DNA from 3 places in the Methylophaga thalassica genome. Region 3 is predicted to be linked to each of the others. Evidence: riboswitches for the same ligand, from Rfam matches in the RefSeq annotation. Region 3 holds a riboswitch; each other region holds the start of a gene.
What was found. Region 3 has a riboswitch for cyclic di-GMP ahead of QQL60_RS11905 (DUF642 domain-containing protein). Riboswitches for the same ligand answer to the same signal wherever they lie in the genome.
Positions count from the first base shown of each region.

Region 1: linked by a shared signal. The riboswitch ahead of QQL60_RS05540 (beta strand repeat-containing protein) and the one ahead of QQL60_RS11905 (DUF642 domain-containing protein) in region 3 are both predicted to bind cyclic di-GMP.
Region 2: linked by a shared signal. The riboswitch ahead of QQL60_RS08605 (hypothetical protein) and the one ahead of QQL60_RS11905 (DUF642 domain-containing protein) in region 3 are both predicted to bind cyclic di-GMP.

Region 1 is NZ_BSND01000004.1:134,285-138,575, forward strand. It holds gene QQL60_RS05525 (efflux transporter outer membrane subunit) at 1-508, shown strand, start outside; gene QQL60_RS05530 (cysteine desulfurase family protein) at 747-1,895, shown strand; gene QQL60_RS05535 (EF-hand domain-containing protein) at 1,976-2,275, shown strand; cyclic di-GMP riboswitch class I at 2,405-2,486, shown strand; gene QQL60_RS05540 (beta strand repeat-containing protein) at 2,505-4,291, shown strand, end outside.
Region 2 is NZ_BSND01000005.1:299,554-303,844, reverse strand. It holds gene QQL60_RS08615 (DHH family phosphoesterase) at 1-316, shown strand, start outside; gene QQL60_RS08610 (undecaprenyl-phosphate glucose phosphotransferase) at 390-1,799, shown strand; cyclic di-GMP riboswitch class I at 2,029-2,115, shown strand; gene QQL60_RS08605 (hypothetical protein) at 2,153-2,641, shown strand; cyclic di-GMP riboswitch class I at 2,826-2,904, shown strand; gene QQL60_RS08600 (hypothetical protein) at 2,940-3,458, shown strand; gene QQL60_RS08595 (polysaccharide biosynthesis/export family protein) at 3,587-4,138, shown strand; gene QQL60_RS08590 (porin family protein) at 4,162-4,291, shown strand, end outside.
Region 3 is NZ_BSND01000006.1:190,991-195,281, reverse strand. It holds gene QQL60_RS11910 (diguanylate cyclase domain-containing protein) at 1-1,242, shown strand, start outside; gene QQL60_RS11905 (DUF642 domain-containing protein) at 1,448-2,062, opposite strand; cyclic di-GMP riboswitch class I at 2,079-2,159, opposite strand; gene QQL60_RS11900 (23S rRNA (adenine(2030)-N(6))-methyltransferase RlmJ) at 2,433-3,269, shown strand; gene QQL60_RS11895 (DinB family protein) at 3,576-4,091, shown strand; gene QQL60_RS11890 (LysE family translocator) at 4,088-4,291, shown strand, end outside.

The DNA.
Region 1 (4,291 bases), on a different contig from region 3:
AGCAAACTATAATTTGGCGGTAGCGGATCAGTTTCCAGCGGTAAATATTGTCGGTTCACTGGGGTTTATCGCGACGAATTTATCTACCTTCGGTAGCAGTTCCGCCATTGCCAGTGCCATTGGTCCCAGTTTAAGTTGGGGTGTTTTTGATACTGGTCGTATTCAAGCACGCATCAAACAAAATGATGCCAAGAGTCAGGCAGCATTGGCTAATTACCAGTTGACAGTGCTGAAGGCACTTGAAGAAACAAAAACCGCCATAAGTGATTTTGCCCGTGAAGAACAGCGTCGCGAACGCCTTCAAGATGCCGCACGGACCTCAACGCAGGCCGAGTCAATTGCCACACAGCGTTTTGAGCTAGGGGATACTGACTTCTTACCGGTATTGGATAGTCAACGAACACGACTCAAGTCGGAAGATTCGCTTGCCGTCAGCGAAACACAGTCTGCAGTAAAGTTAATCAGTATTTATAAATCGCTTGGTAAAGGCTGGAGAATTGATAAATAGTCGTCATTAAATATGATGAATAACTATTTTGTCAGCTCTAAACCTATATAGGTGTTATGACTGAGTATATGGAATGATTCCAGAACATTTTTAACATTCAGTATTTATATTCGGGATTTAACACCTATAATTAATCACATTCTTATTCTGATAATGTACTAGGCAGCATAAATAGCATGCTTATGTTCTAGTCATAACTTACCTCAAACAGTAAGTTTGATCTTGTTTGGAGCAGTCAATGCAAATCGGTAGTTCAATTTACCTAGACTATCAGGCGACCACGCCGATAGAGCCTCGCGTTGTTAGCGCGATGGCACCCTACAATCATGAGATTTTTGCCAATCCACACTCTACGGCACATGTGCTTGGTCAGCAATCTGCGGCAGCGGTTGAGACTGCGCGTAGCACGATTGAAAAGTGCATTAATGCCTCAAGTGAAGAGGTTATTTTTACTTCGGGTGCGACGGAGTCGAACAATCAGGCGATTGCCAGTGTGATATTTGGCAATACTACTGAACGTCGTGACATTCTTATCAGTGAAATTGAACACAAATGTATTAAAAATGCCGCCTATTTTTATGCCGCAAAACTAGGTTACAAAGTCAAAGAAATTCCAGTCGATAATACCGGGCTGATTAATGTAGACGCTTATCAATCATTATTGTCTGATCAGACATTGCTGGTCTGCATTATGGCGGTCAATAATGAGATTGGCACCATTCAGGATGTCAAAACCTTTGCTGAAATGGCACATGCGGCAGGTGCGCTGTTTCATTGTGATGCGGCTCAAGCACCGGAAGCGATGGATATTGACGTGAAAGACTGGAATGTCGATATGCTGAGTTTGTCTGCACATAAAGTGTATGGCCCAAAAGGTATTGGCGCGATATTTATCAAAAATGATCTGCAGGCCGAGTTACCACCATTTATTCAGGGAGGAGGGCAACAGTTTGGTATGCGTTCAGGCACCCTGGCCACGCCTCTCTGTGTTGGTTTTGCTGAAGCGATGCGTATCACAAAACAAGAAGCAAAAACTCACCGTGAACAATTAACGCATTTGAAACGTTTGTTTCTACAGCAACTGCAAGCGACGCATATTCCATTTAAATTAAATGGCACACAAAGTCATTGTCATCCCGGCAATATCAATGTGCAATTCATCGGTTGTGATGCGAATAAGCTATTAGAAAAACTCCAGCCGAATGTCTGTGCTTCTACAGGCTCTGCCTGTAACAGCGAAATGGTCTTGCTTTCACATGTATTAAAAGCGATTGGGTTGACGGATGAAGAAGCAGGATCATCCTTACGCATCAGTCTGGGACGTTTTTCAGATGAACAACAAATAACAAAGGCCATCGACTATATAAAAGCGGCTATCGAAAAATAATTCCGATTTTTTATTGTGATAACCATTTGTTAACTTTGACCGGCGTAATCTAAAAATCCCAACCAATACAAGAGGGATTAATGATGAAAACAGCACTTTTTTCAGTATTAGCCGCGATGGCAATGAGCACAGTGACATTCGCTGAACCAGCATCAACTGACGATATGGCTAAACATGATAAAAAAGGATATTTCGCTCATATCGACACCAACGGTGATGGTGTTATTACAAAAGAGGAAGCCACAGCGGCAGCATTAAAACGCTTCGAAAAAATGGATACTAATGCTGATGGCAAGGTGACCAAGGAAGAAGCTGCAGCGGCCCATAAAAAACATAAGGGTGATAAACGCCCATCCTGCAAAGATAAGAAAGAAAGTTAATTTCTTTTATCACACCATATTTAGAAGGGAGTCAGTGACTCCCTTTTTTTATTGCGTATTTATTTTTCTCACAAAATCATACTTTTGGCTGATAGTCGCTATAACCCCATTTCATTATGATCGGCGTGTTATTTAATCGGCCAAACTTGGTGTGAATCAGGGACGGAAAGCCACAGGCCTTGTTGTTTAACAAGGTGGCTGGGTTGCACAAACGCAAGGAATCCGAGTGATGATAAATAAACAACGACAGTTTCTGTCGCTCTCTACTACGTTGCTGTGCAGCTCATTTTTACTGGCGCCGTCAGTTGTGCATGCTGTCACAGGACTCTATGGTACAAACACATCCCCAATCACCGTCAGCGATGGTTATATCGGATTAGATGGATATAAAAACGCGAGTAAAATAACTATTACAGCAGGTGGCCAGCTATTTAAATCGGGTGGTGGTAACGAATTTGCCAATATGACTTCTGGCATTGTAGTTAATAATGGCCTAATCGATAACCGGGGTGCGATAACCAATGAGCACTTAATCGAGAATAATGCCACCTTTGATAGTTATAGAGGCAATATTTGGAATAAAGCGTCTATCCAAAATGGCAGTAACTCCGTCTTTAAGTCTCATTCCCTTGAAAATTTTAGAGACGGTTATATCTCTACCAATGGTAGATGGGAAATGACCGGTGAGCATCGTAACAGAGGCAATATCTCCATTGGCCAAGATGGGGTGGTAACAAACAACGGTATATCGCTGCCTACGATGAATAATACCGGAAAGATTACAAACTCGGGTCTATACGAAAATACGGGATTGTTTTTTAATAACAATTATGGCCGAGTTGAAAACAGAGCCTCAGGCATATTTCAGAATAATAGATTTCTTCATAATAGATTGGGTTCATCTTTTAATAATGAAGGTATTTTTCAAAATGACTCTAGTGTAGAAAATGAGAGTCAATTCCTTAACAAAGGTCAACTAAACAATACCGCCAGTCATTCATTTACCACATTTTATAAATTCACGAATACTGGTTTGATTACAAATGATGGCAGTTTCGTAAATAGATCTGGCAATACTTACATTGGTAATGAGTATAAAAAGGGAAAGCTAGAGAATACTGGCACAATAAACAACAATGCCACGATGTCTAATGAGAAGGATGCCACGTTCAATAACAACGGTGTACTCAACAATAATAGTGGTGCACAATTTACCAACGCTTTCACCTTTAATAATCAAGGTGATGGCATCGTTAATAATCATGGTACGTTCAACAATCAGCAAACTGGCAGATTCGACAACGCTAATATGGCCAGTTTTGTTAACCATACAACAGCAAGTTTGAATAACAATGGCATACTCAGCAATCAGACCGGTGGCACTTTAACCAATCACGGCATTATAAAAAATAACGAAACCGGCACACTCAATAATGCGGGTAGCTTGATTAACTCAGATAGTGGTCAATTTGCTAATGCTGGCACTCTAAATAACAACAAAAACGGGCAAATCCTCAACAGCGGTGTGTTTGCCAATGGTGGTGTGCTGAACAATAAGAGCACATTTACCTCCACTTTATATTCCACTATGGCAAATTATGGCGATATCAATAATCACAGCCAATTTATTGATCAGGGTAAATTTGTTAATGGCGGCACAGTAAATAATTACAGTCAGTTTTTGATTGATGACTATGCAGACTTTACTAACGTTAATACCCTCATCAATACATCTGATGGCACCCTTAACCTGAAGGGCAAATTGCTCAATCAAAAATATTCACCCTCGAACATCACCAATGAAGGTGAGTTTAATATGAGCTATTACAGTCAGCTTGATAATGAAACCTTATTCACCAACAGTGCTTCGGGCACCTTAACGAACGATGGCACGCTGAATAACTCAGGTACCTTAGCGAATAATGGCACCTTGATTAATAACCGACAAATAAATAATACGGGTGCATTTTCAAGCAGTGGCCAGTTAACTAACTACAATTACATCAGTAATACTGG
Region 2 (4,291 bases), on a different contig from region 3:
AAATGAGACGGTGGGAGTCATCACACTACCTGATGATAAATGGGCAAGACGTATTAGTGGTACCTATAGTAATTATTTAAGCAATCAGTATCCCTCGCGAGCACATTTAATTCTCACTGAAATACCTGATTCATCTGCTTATGTGGTAAGCATAAGAGCACCCAAAATACGTCAAGAAGGAGCTGATTATATTGCAGGTCAATTTGACACTGGGGGAGGTAGAAAAGCTGCTGCAGGTATTAACTGCTTGAAAGAAGATGAGTTGCCTAAATTAATCTCTGTTCTTGAAAGCTATTATAAGAGCGAAGCGAATTAATCCCGCATCATTTATACTTAAGGTATAGATGTTACTTAATATCAATAAATACTAATAAGGTAAAAAGGAACAAATGGCTCAAGGCAGGATAAGACAGTATGATGCAAAAATTAATGCGATATCACGCCTGATTGATAGTGGCATTATCCTGCTTACCTTTTTAGCCTTATTTGATATTTTTAAGGCGGGATGGGATGTCCTTTATATATGGAGTCTCTTATTCGCTATTCTATTGTTTAACTTTTTTGCCGAATCTCAAGATGCTTATCGTTCATGGCGAGGCACTGCATTGAGAGAAGAAGTTTCGGCAGTTATGTTTTCATGGTTTACCAGTGTTTTCATTCTGGTAATGATTGATATCTTTTTCATTCACTCTGGTAGTTATCTGGATAGCTTTGTTTTTTTATGGTTTTTATTGACGCCAATTGAATTAATTTCCTGGCATGCCATTGTGAGAACATCGTTGGCAATTCTCCGGGCTCGCGGAGTCAACACCAGAAACGTTGCTATCGTTGGTGAAACAACTTTGGGAAAACGTCTGGAGCGTGCATTTAATGAAATGGACTGGTCAGGATTCAGGCTGGTAGGTTATTACGATGACCGCTCACAAAAACGTGTCGAAACGGAACCTAACTTAGTCGTCACCAACAAAAACGTGGGTGATTTCAATCAGCTGATTGAGGACTGTAAAGCAGGTAAAGTGGATACGGTGTATATCACTCTTGCTATGTCAGCAGAGCATAGAATACGGCATATAACCGAGCTATTGGCAGACAGCACCGCCTCAGTATACTTAGTACCAGACTTGTTCACGTTCAATCTTCTTAATTCACGTTGGGTGGATTATCAGGGCATTACGGCTATTTCAGTTTATGAAACGCCCTTTGCTGGTATCGATAGTATATTGAAACGATTAGAGGATATTATCCTCAGCTCCATTATTCTGATGATTATCGCTATACCCATGTTGATTATTGCAGCTGGGGTGAAGTTCACATCTAAAGGACCTGTATTTTTCAAACAGACCCGTTATGGTGTGGATGGTGAAAAAATTAAAGTATGGAAATTCCGTACAATGACTGTCACGGAAGATGGTGAAAAAGTCACGCAAGCTCAGAAGAATGACAGCCGAATTACGCCTTTTGGTGGTTTCCTGCGTAGAACCTCACTTGACGAGCTTCCACAATTTTTTAACTCTCTGGGTGGGTCGATGTCCATCGTTGGACCACGGCCACACGCTGTAGCGCATAATGAGCAATATCGCGCACAGATTCAGGGATATATGCTGAGGCATAAAGTTAAGCCGGGCATTACCGGACTAGCACAAATAAATGGTTTTAGAGGTGAAACAGATACATTGGATAAAATGCAGGGACGTGTGCATTATGATCTCAAATATATTCAGAACTGGTCGCTATTACTAGATCTTGAGATTATTTTTTTAACGCTGTTCAAAGGGTTTGTCGGTAAAAATGCCTATTAATTGCCCGTTTAGTTTTAATTAGTAATGTTACTTACTAAATATACTTGTTACTTACCTTGAGACACAGTATTATATACATACTGTTAAGGTATCGGTGTAAAGCATATACACTAGATAATACTAGTTATCATAAGTATCTTAATAGCAATCAGAACAATAGACATCAACGGTGATGGCTTTGTAGCAAGATCATATCTGGTCTTACACAATGTCGACGTGTTTGATGTTGTGTAATTAAAGCCAAACTCGTCGTGAGGCGGGGTCGGAAAGCCACAGATCTTTAATGCTATATTTTAAAGATGGCTGGGTTGCATTGCTTGTTTTTTCGAATTCTTATGCATAAGGAAATTATTATGAAAAAAGCGATGCTATTTATCGTAGCTTTATTGTTTTCAGTAAGTGTTAACGCCGCGACGTTATCTCTGACTGAAGCTGGTTCAACTAACGCAAGTCAAAGTGTTGATTTATCTGGCAGCTCAGTTGTTTTAGCTGGTGGTACTGTCTCTAAGAAAAGTACTTGGAGTTCAGCGTTCTCATTAACTACTGACACAGATACACCTGTTGTAATCGCATGGTCATTTAACCCTGCAATTAAAGGTGCAACATTAGTTTTTGCTACATTGGGTGACACTGTGTCATATGCAATTACTGAAGACTTCAGCTTCACAGCTATGTTGACAGCAGGTACTAGCTACATCCTGAGTATCATTGATGCGACATCAGGCGTAGTTAAATATGACGTTTCAGTATCTGCAGTACCTGTTCCAGCCGCATTATTCTTGTTTGCCCCTGCTTTATTAGGCTTTTTGGGTCTGCGTAGAAAAACAGCTGTTGCAGCATAAAAACAATGTTTTTGATAAAAAAGGGAGCTTAGGCTCCCTTTTTTATATTCATTAGCGAATTGATTTTAAATTCCAATAGCAAAATTGTACCAAGGTACAATAGACACGGGTGGACAATGCTCCATATCATTCACTCATCTGACAAAGTCAGATAGGTGATTATCATATCTTATGGATATGGTAATTTAACAAAAGCCAAACTCGTCGTGAGGCGGGGTCGGAAAGCCACAGATCTTTAATTTAAAGATGGCTGGGTTGCATTGCTTGTTTTTTCAACTTATGCATAAGGAAGTTTATTATGAAAAAGGCGATGCTATTTTTAGTAGCTCTCATGTTTTCGGTTGGTGTCAATGCCGCCACATTAACTCTTACTGGTATCGGATCAAGTGGCGCAACACAATCTGTTGATGTAAATAACAACAGTACTGTACTCGCTGGTGGTACTGTAGGTGAGGTTGGTAACTGGTATTCACAATTTGATCTTACCTCTGATACAGCTACCAACGTGAAAATTGAATGGTCTTTCAATCCATTCACAGCTTTAACAGGCGCAACAGTAAAATTCGGAGAAATCACCGGCCCTAACGGTAGTTACTTACCAGGTGCACAAACCTTTGTTATCACTGGTGATTTTAGTTTCACTGCATTTTTAGCTGCGAACGTTTTCTACGGTTTAGATATTATTGATGCAGCCTCTAACATCTTAAAATACGATGTGTCAGTATCTGCTGTACCAGTACCAGCAGCATTATTCTTGTTTGCTCCTGCCTTATTAGGTTTCTTGGGGCTTAGAAGAAAATCAGCAGTTGCTGCATAAGAATTAAGATTTAAGTTAACAGTAACTTAACTGTCACAAATTGAAAGGGAGCAAAAGCTCCCTTTTTTTTTGAAAAATAGAGTGTTAATATCAAAATTGAATGTCATTTATAGATAAGGATTTTCCTCATGCCAAAACGCTTCATTTTATTCTGTATTGTCTTCGTTTCACTGTTTTCTTCATCCGTATTTGCTGCCGAACGTTATTTGTTAAATTCAGGAGACGTTTTAGACATTTCTGTATGGAATGAAGAATCTTTGCAAAAACAAGTAACGGTTTTACCTGATGGTGTTATTACCTTTCCACTAGCAGGGGAAGTTGTCGCTAAAGATAAAACGGTGGCAGAGGTAGAAGAAGAATTAACTAAAAAACTCAACGAATACTTGGCTGATCCGGTTGTTACAGTTTCTGTCACTAATGTTGAAGGCAATAGGGTCCATATTTTAGGAAAAGTACTTAACCCAGGTTCATTTGTGATGAATCAACCTTTAGATGCCATGCAAGCTCTGAGTTTAGCGGGTGGATTATCGCCTTACGCAGAAGAGAACAATATTATTGTGCTTCGTAGAGATGGAACTAAGCAACAAGTTCTGCCCGTAAAATACGCTGAGATAAAAAAAGGTAAAGAATTGAAGACAAACATCACTCTAGAGAGTGGTGATGTGATGATTGTTCCTTAGCTTGTGGTTGTGGCAGATATTTAATGAAAAGAACTTTATCTCTAGCAATATTATTATCGGTAGTCGGGCAAGGATATGCTGCGGAATGGGGGATTGACTTTAATGCTGACCCTGGATTTAAATACGACGATAACGAATTACTCAGGGAAAATA
Region 3 (4,291 bases):
AATCAGACTCGATGGCTACAGTACTTTCGTTTCAGTGTTTTGATGTCGGGCATTGTCTGGGGAATAGGTGGGGTCATCCTGATGCCTCAAGACAATATTGCCTATCAGGCATTTTTGTCTTTTACCATTGGCGGGATAGCTTCGGGTGGTATGGCTTCACTCTCGGTTGACCGAAGATCGGTGGTGGCTTTAGTTCTTCCCACTATGATTCCACATATTCTGATACTTGTTCAGCAAGGGGAACCGATAACATATGGTATGAGTGCCATACTGGTGCTGTTTGTATTATTTGTTTTTCTGGCGGCTAAAAAATCAGGTGAAACCTTCCTGGAAAATGCAAAGCTACGCATCAAAGCATTAGAAAGCGAATCACGCTTGCGAATGATGTTGGACTTTAGCCCTACCGCCGCATCGATCATTGATATCGACACACAAGAAGTGGTATTTGCGAATAAAAGTTATGCCTCTTTAATCGAAAAGAAACATCAGGAAGCTTTAGGCGTGACGCTTCGACGTTATTACGCGAATAAATTGGAATATGATGATACGGTGAAGTTAATTGAACATGGCCAGCAGGTGAATAACCAATTAGTTGAACTCTACTTCCCTGATAGCCAGCAATCAACGAAATGGGTTATCGCCTCCTATCTTCAGATTGAATATCACAGCAAGCAAATGATTTTGGCTTGGTTTTTTGATATTACCGATAGAAAAGTCATGGAAGAACACGCTCAGCATCTTGCTCATCACGATGCACTGACCGGGTTGCCAAATCGAATCTTGTTCAGAGAACGGCTGCATTTAGCGATGACCATGGCAGAACGGGATAAATATGCGTTAGCCTTAATGTTTATCGATTTGGATGAGTTCAAACCGATTAACGATACCCACGGACACGATGTGGGGGATGCCGTATTGATTCAGTGTGCCGAACGAATCCGTGGCTGTCTCCGTAAACCTGACTCCGTCGCCAGACTTGGTGGTGATGAGTTTGTCGTATTGCTGCATAAAGTCAGCGATGAACAGGCCGCCATCCACGTTGCTGAGAAAGTTTTGGAGACACTGCAAAGCCCCATGACATTTGAGGATTTAACTGTCAGCGTCGGAGCCAGTATTGGTGTGGCGCTCTATCCTGTGCATAGTACTGAAGAGGATGGGCTATTAAATTGTGCTGACTTTGCTATGTACGATGCTAAGAGAAATGGGCGAAACCGGGTCAGGTTGTTTAAGAATGAATATTAAGTAGCTTGTTAATAAGCTCGTTCATCAGGATGAAAGTCAATCACTGGAATGCTATCGAGTTTTAGTGGGATCTCAGATAATCGATAGTAATATTTTAATAAGTGAACTGATATAACAGCAATAACCAGGCAAAAAAAGCCTCCAAAAAATATTTTGGAGGCTTAAATGCTTGTTTTTTCTAGACTAGAAAGTTAACTAATCTTTATTACGCTATTTTTGCAGTTTTACGGCGTAACCCCATAAAACCAAGTAATGCTGGAGCAAATAAGAAGGCTGCCGCTGGAACTGGAACAGCACTCACTGATACAGCATCTAAGCTACCACCAAATGAGTCATCAAGACCATTGGCTGCGAAAGTCAAAATATCATTACCCACAGCATCGACTAAGAACGTGTAAACAACCCAGTCATGTTGAGCGCCACCGATAGCAGTAACGGTGTCAACCATCACACCATTCCAGAATATAGAAATAGCATTTGTATCAGCTGATTGGCTGATGCGACCAGAATAAGCAAATGATAACTCATAAGATGAGCCAGCCGTTGTTGCTAAAGTTTGTGTGATGCTGCTGTTGTGAGTCGTATCCAGCTCAACAAACTGATCACCATCATAGGCTGTGCCTGCTTTGTTATCACGCACTTCAACACCGTCTTCACCAGCTTCCCAGTTGGTTAAATCACCATCATAAAGAATGGTCCATGAGCCAGATTGAATATCAGGATTTTCGAATGAGCCGTTTGATACTAAATTGACACCTGCAGCGTGTGCTTGTGCGGATACCCCCAAAATAATTGCTAGACCAGCTAGTACTTTTTTCATTGCTATTTCCATAAAGTCATGCAACCCAGCCATCTTTCCATGGGGAAGACCTGTAGCTTTCCGTCCTTGGCTCACACCAAGTTTGGCTCTATTAAAATAATGAAGCAATTGTAGTTTATGTTGTTGGAAAGAAAATAAAAATTGTACTTTAGTACAGTATTGAGAGGAGAGAGTGGTTTTGAAGTAATTGTCATGATTAGTAAATTTAAAGGCTTTTATTATTGAAACTGTCTAAATCTCTTCTCAGACGAAGATGAGTTGGTAGCTATTTTTTATGTGCTTCTAATCTCTCATAACATTTTCCAACGCACTCCCCCACCAACAGGCATAATTTGCAGAACAACTTCATTAACCTGCGTAGGATTCTGCTTTGTTAAGTTATCGTCATTCATTCCATGCGGGTAATTTTGCTGATGTGCTGAAACATATTGTGCTGATCGAACTGCTTCAGCATATGGTGAAAAAAGAAAAAGCCTTTAGTTATATTGATACCCATTCCGGGGCGGGCTTGTATCATTTACGCTCAGGCCACGCTGGAAAAAATCAGGAATATCAGAAAGGTATTACGAAGGTGTTTCATCTGGACTGGCCAGAGTTGGCGGCGTATCAGACGGCAGTGAAGACGGTGAATGATGGCAATGACCTGACGTTTTACCCTGGCTCACCCATGTTGGCGATGCAATATTTACGTGCTCAGGATCAGGCATGGTGTTTTGAGTTGCATTCGGAAGACAGTGTATTCCTGACCAATAATCTGCGCCAATATAAGCAGGCTCGTGTACGGCGAGAAGATGGCTTGAAAGGTTTGCTGAGTTTATTACCGCCGGAGTCACGTCGGGCACTGGTGTTGATTGACCCGTCTTATGAGATCAAATCGGATTACGACGAGGTGTTTCATACTGTCGAGAAAGCCCATAAAAAGTTTGCTACGGGTACGTATGCAATCTGGTATCCGGTGGTCGACAGGGCACGTATTAATCGACTGGATAAACAGTTGATTAATAGTGGCATTACTCATATACAACGCTATGAACTAGGGTTGGATGCGGATGCTTCCACACGTGGTATGACGTCATCGGGCATCTATGTCATCAATCCACCCTGGCAATTGATGGAGACCATGACGGCATTACTGCCCAAACTAGTGAAAGTCTTGGGTGAAAATGCAGGTGCATTTTATCGGGCTGATACGTTGGTGGCGCAGTAAGGTAGCTACTTCGCTGACAACTGCTATGGATCAAATAGGATCGGCTTTCAAAAGTCTGAGTGTTTGGCTCATTTTTCTATAAGACAAACTCTGACTATGCTATTGCTATGCAGTCTTAATCGCGTTTTTGTTCTATCGTTAAGTACTTGCATAATCAATGAGTTGCCGGTGGATGATTTTCACTTTTATTACTAAAACCTTCAAAAAAAGACATCATAAACTTGCCTTAGCCACTGATTTTGATTGAAAAAAATAAGATGGAATGATTTAGAATTTTCTTCTTTGCTCTCAATGAAGGAGCTTGTGATGAAGTTGGATATCGCGACTTATGCGGAGTTAATGGCACGTTATAACCAATGGATGAACCAGTCTGTTTATCTGGCAGCCAGTCAATTAAGTGATCAGGATCGCAAGGCCGACTGTGGACTGTTTTTCAAATCCATTCATGGCACCTTAAACCATCTATTGTTGTGCGATCGGATGTGGCTAGACCGATTTAAAGGTCAGATTCCTTCAGCTGATCTGAAGGCATTGGATCAGGAACTTTACAGTGAGTTCACGGAGCTAAAAAAAGCGCGTGATGAATTAGATCTGGAGATACTTGATTGGGCAGCTTCACTCGAGGAGACAGTTTTGCCAGAACGCTTGGTCTATACGAGTCTGGCAGCTGCTGCCGAAAAGAATGTCGATTTCACTCAGGCGATTATTCATTTTTTTAACCATCAAACCCATCATCGGGGACAAATTACCACAGCACTGAACCAGGCAGGTGTCTATGTCGGGGTGACAGATTTATTATTTATGCCTGAGATCAGTGTATGAATGTAACGGCGTTTTTATTATTTGCAATTGCTTCCACCATTACGCCGGGTCCGAATAACATCATGATTCTAAACTCGGTGCTGCACTACGGGGTTAAACGTACCCTGCCGTTTTATTTGGGGGTGTGTTTTGGCTTTCCATTGATGTTGCTGGCCATCGGTATGGGCTTGAACACGCTGTTTAAGCAATACCCGGTGTTG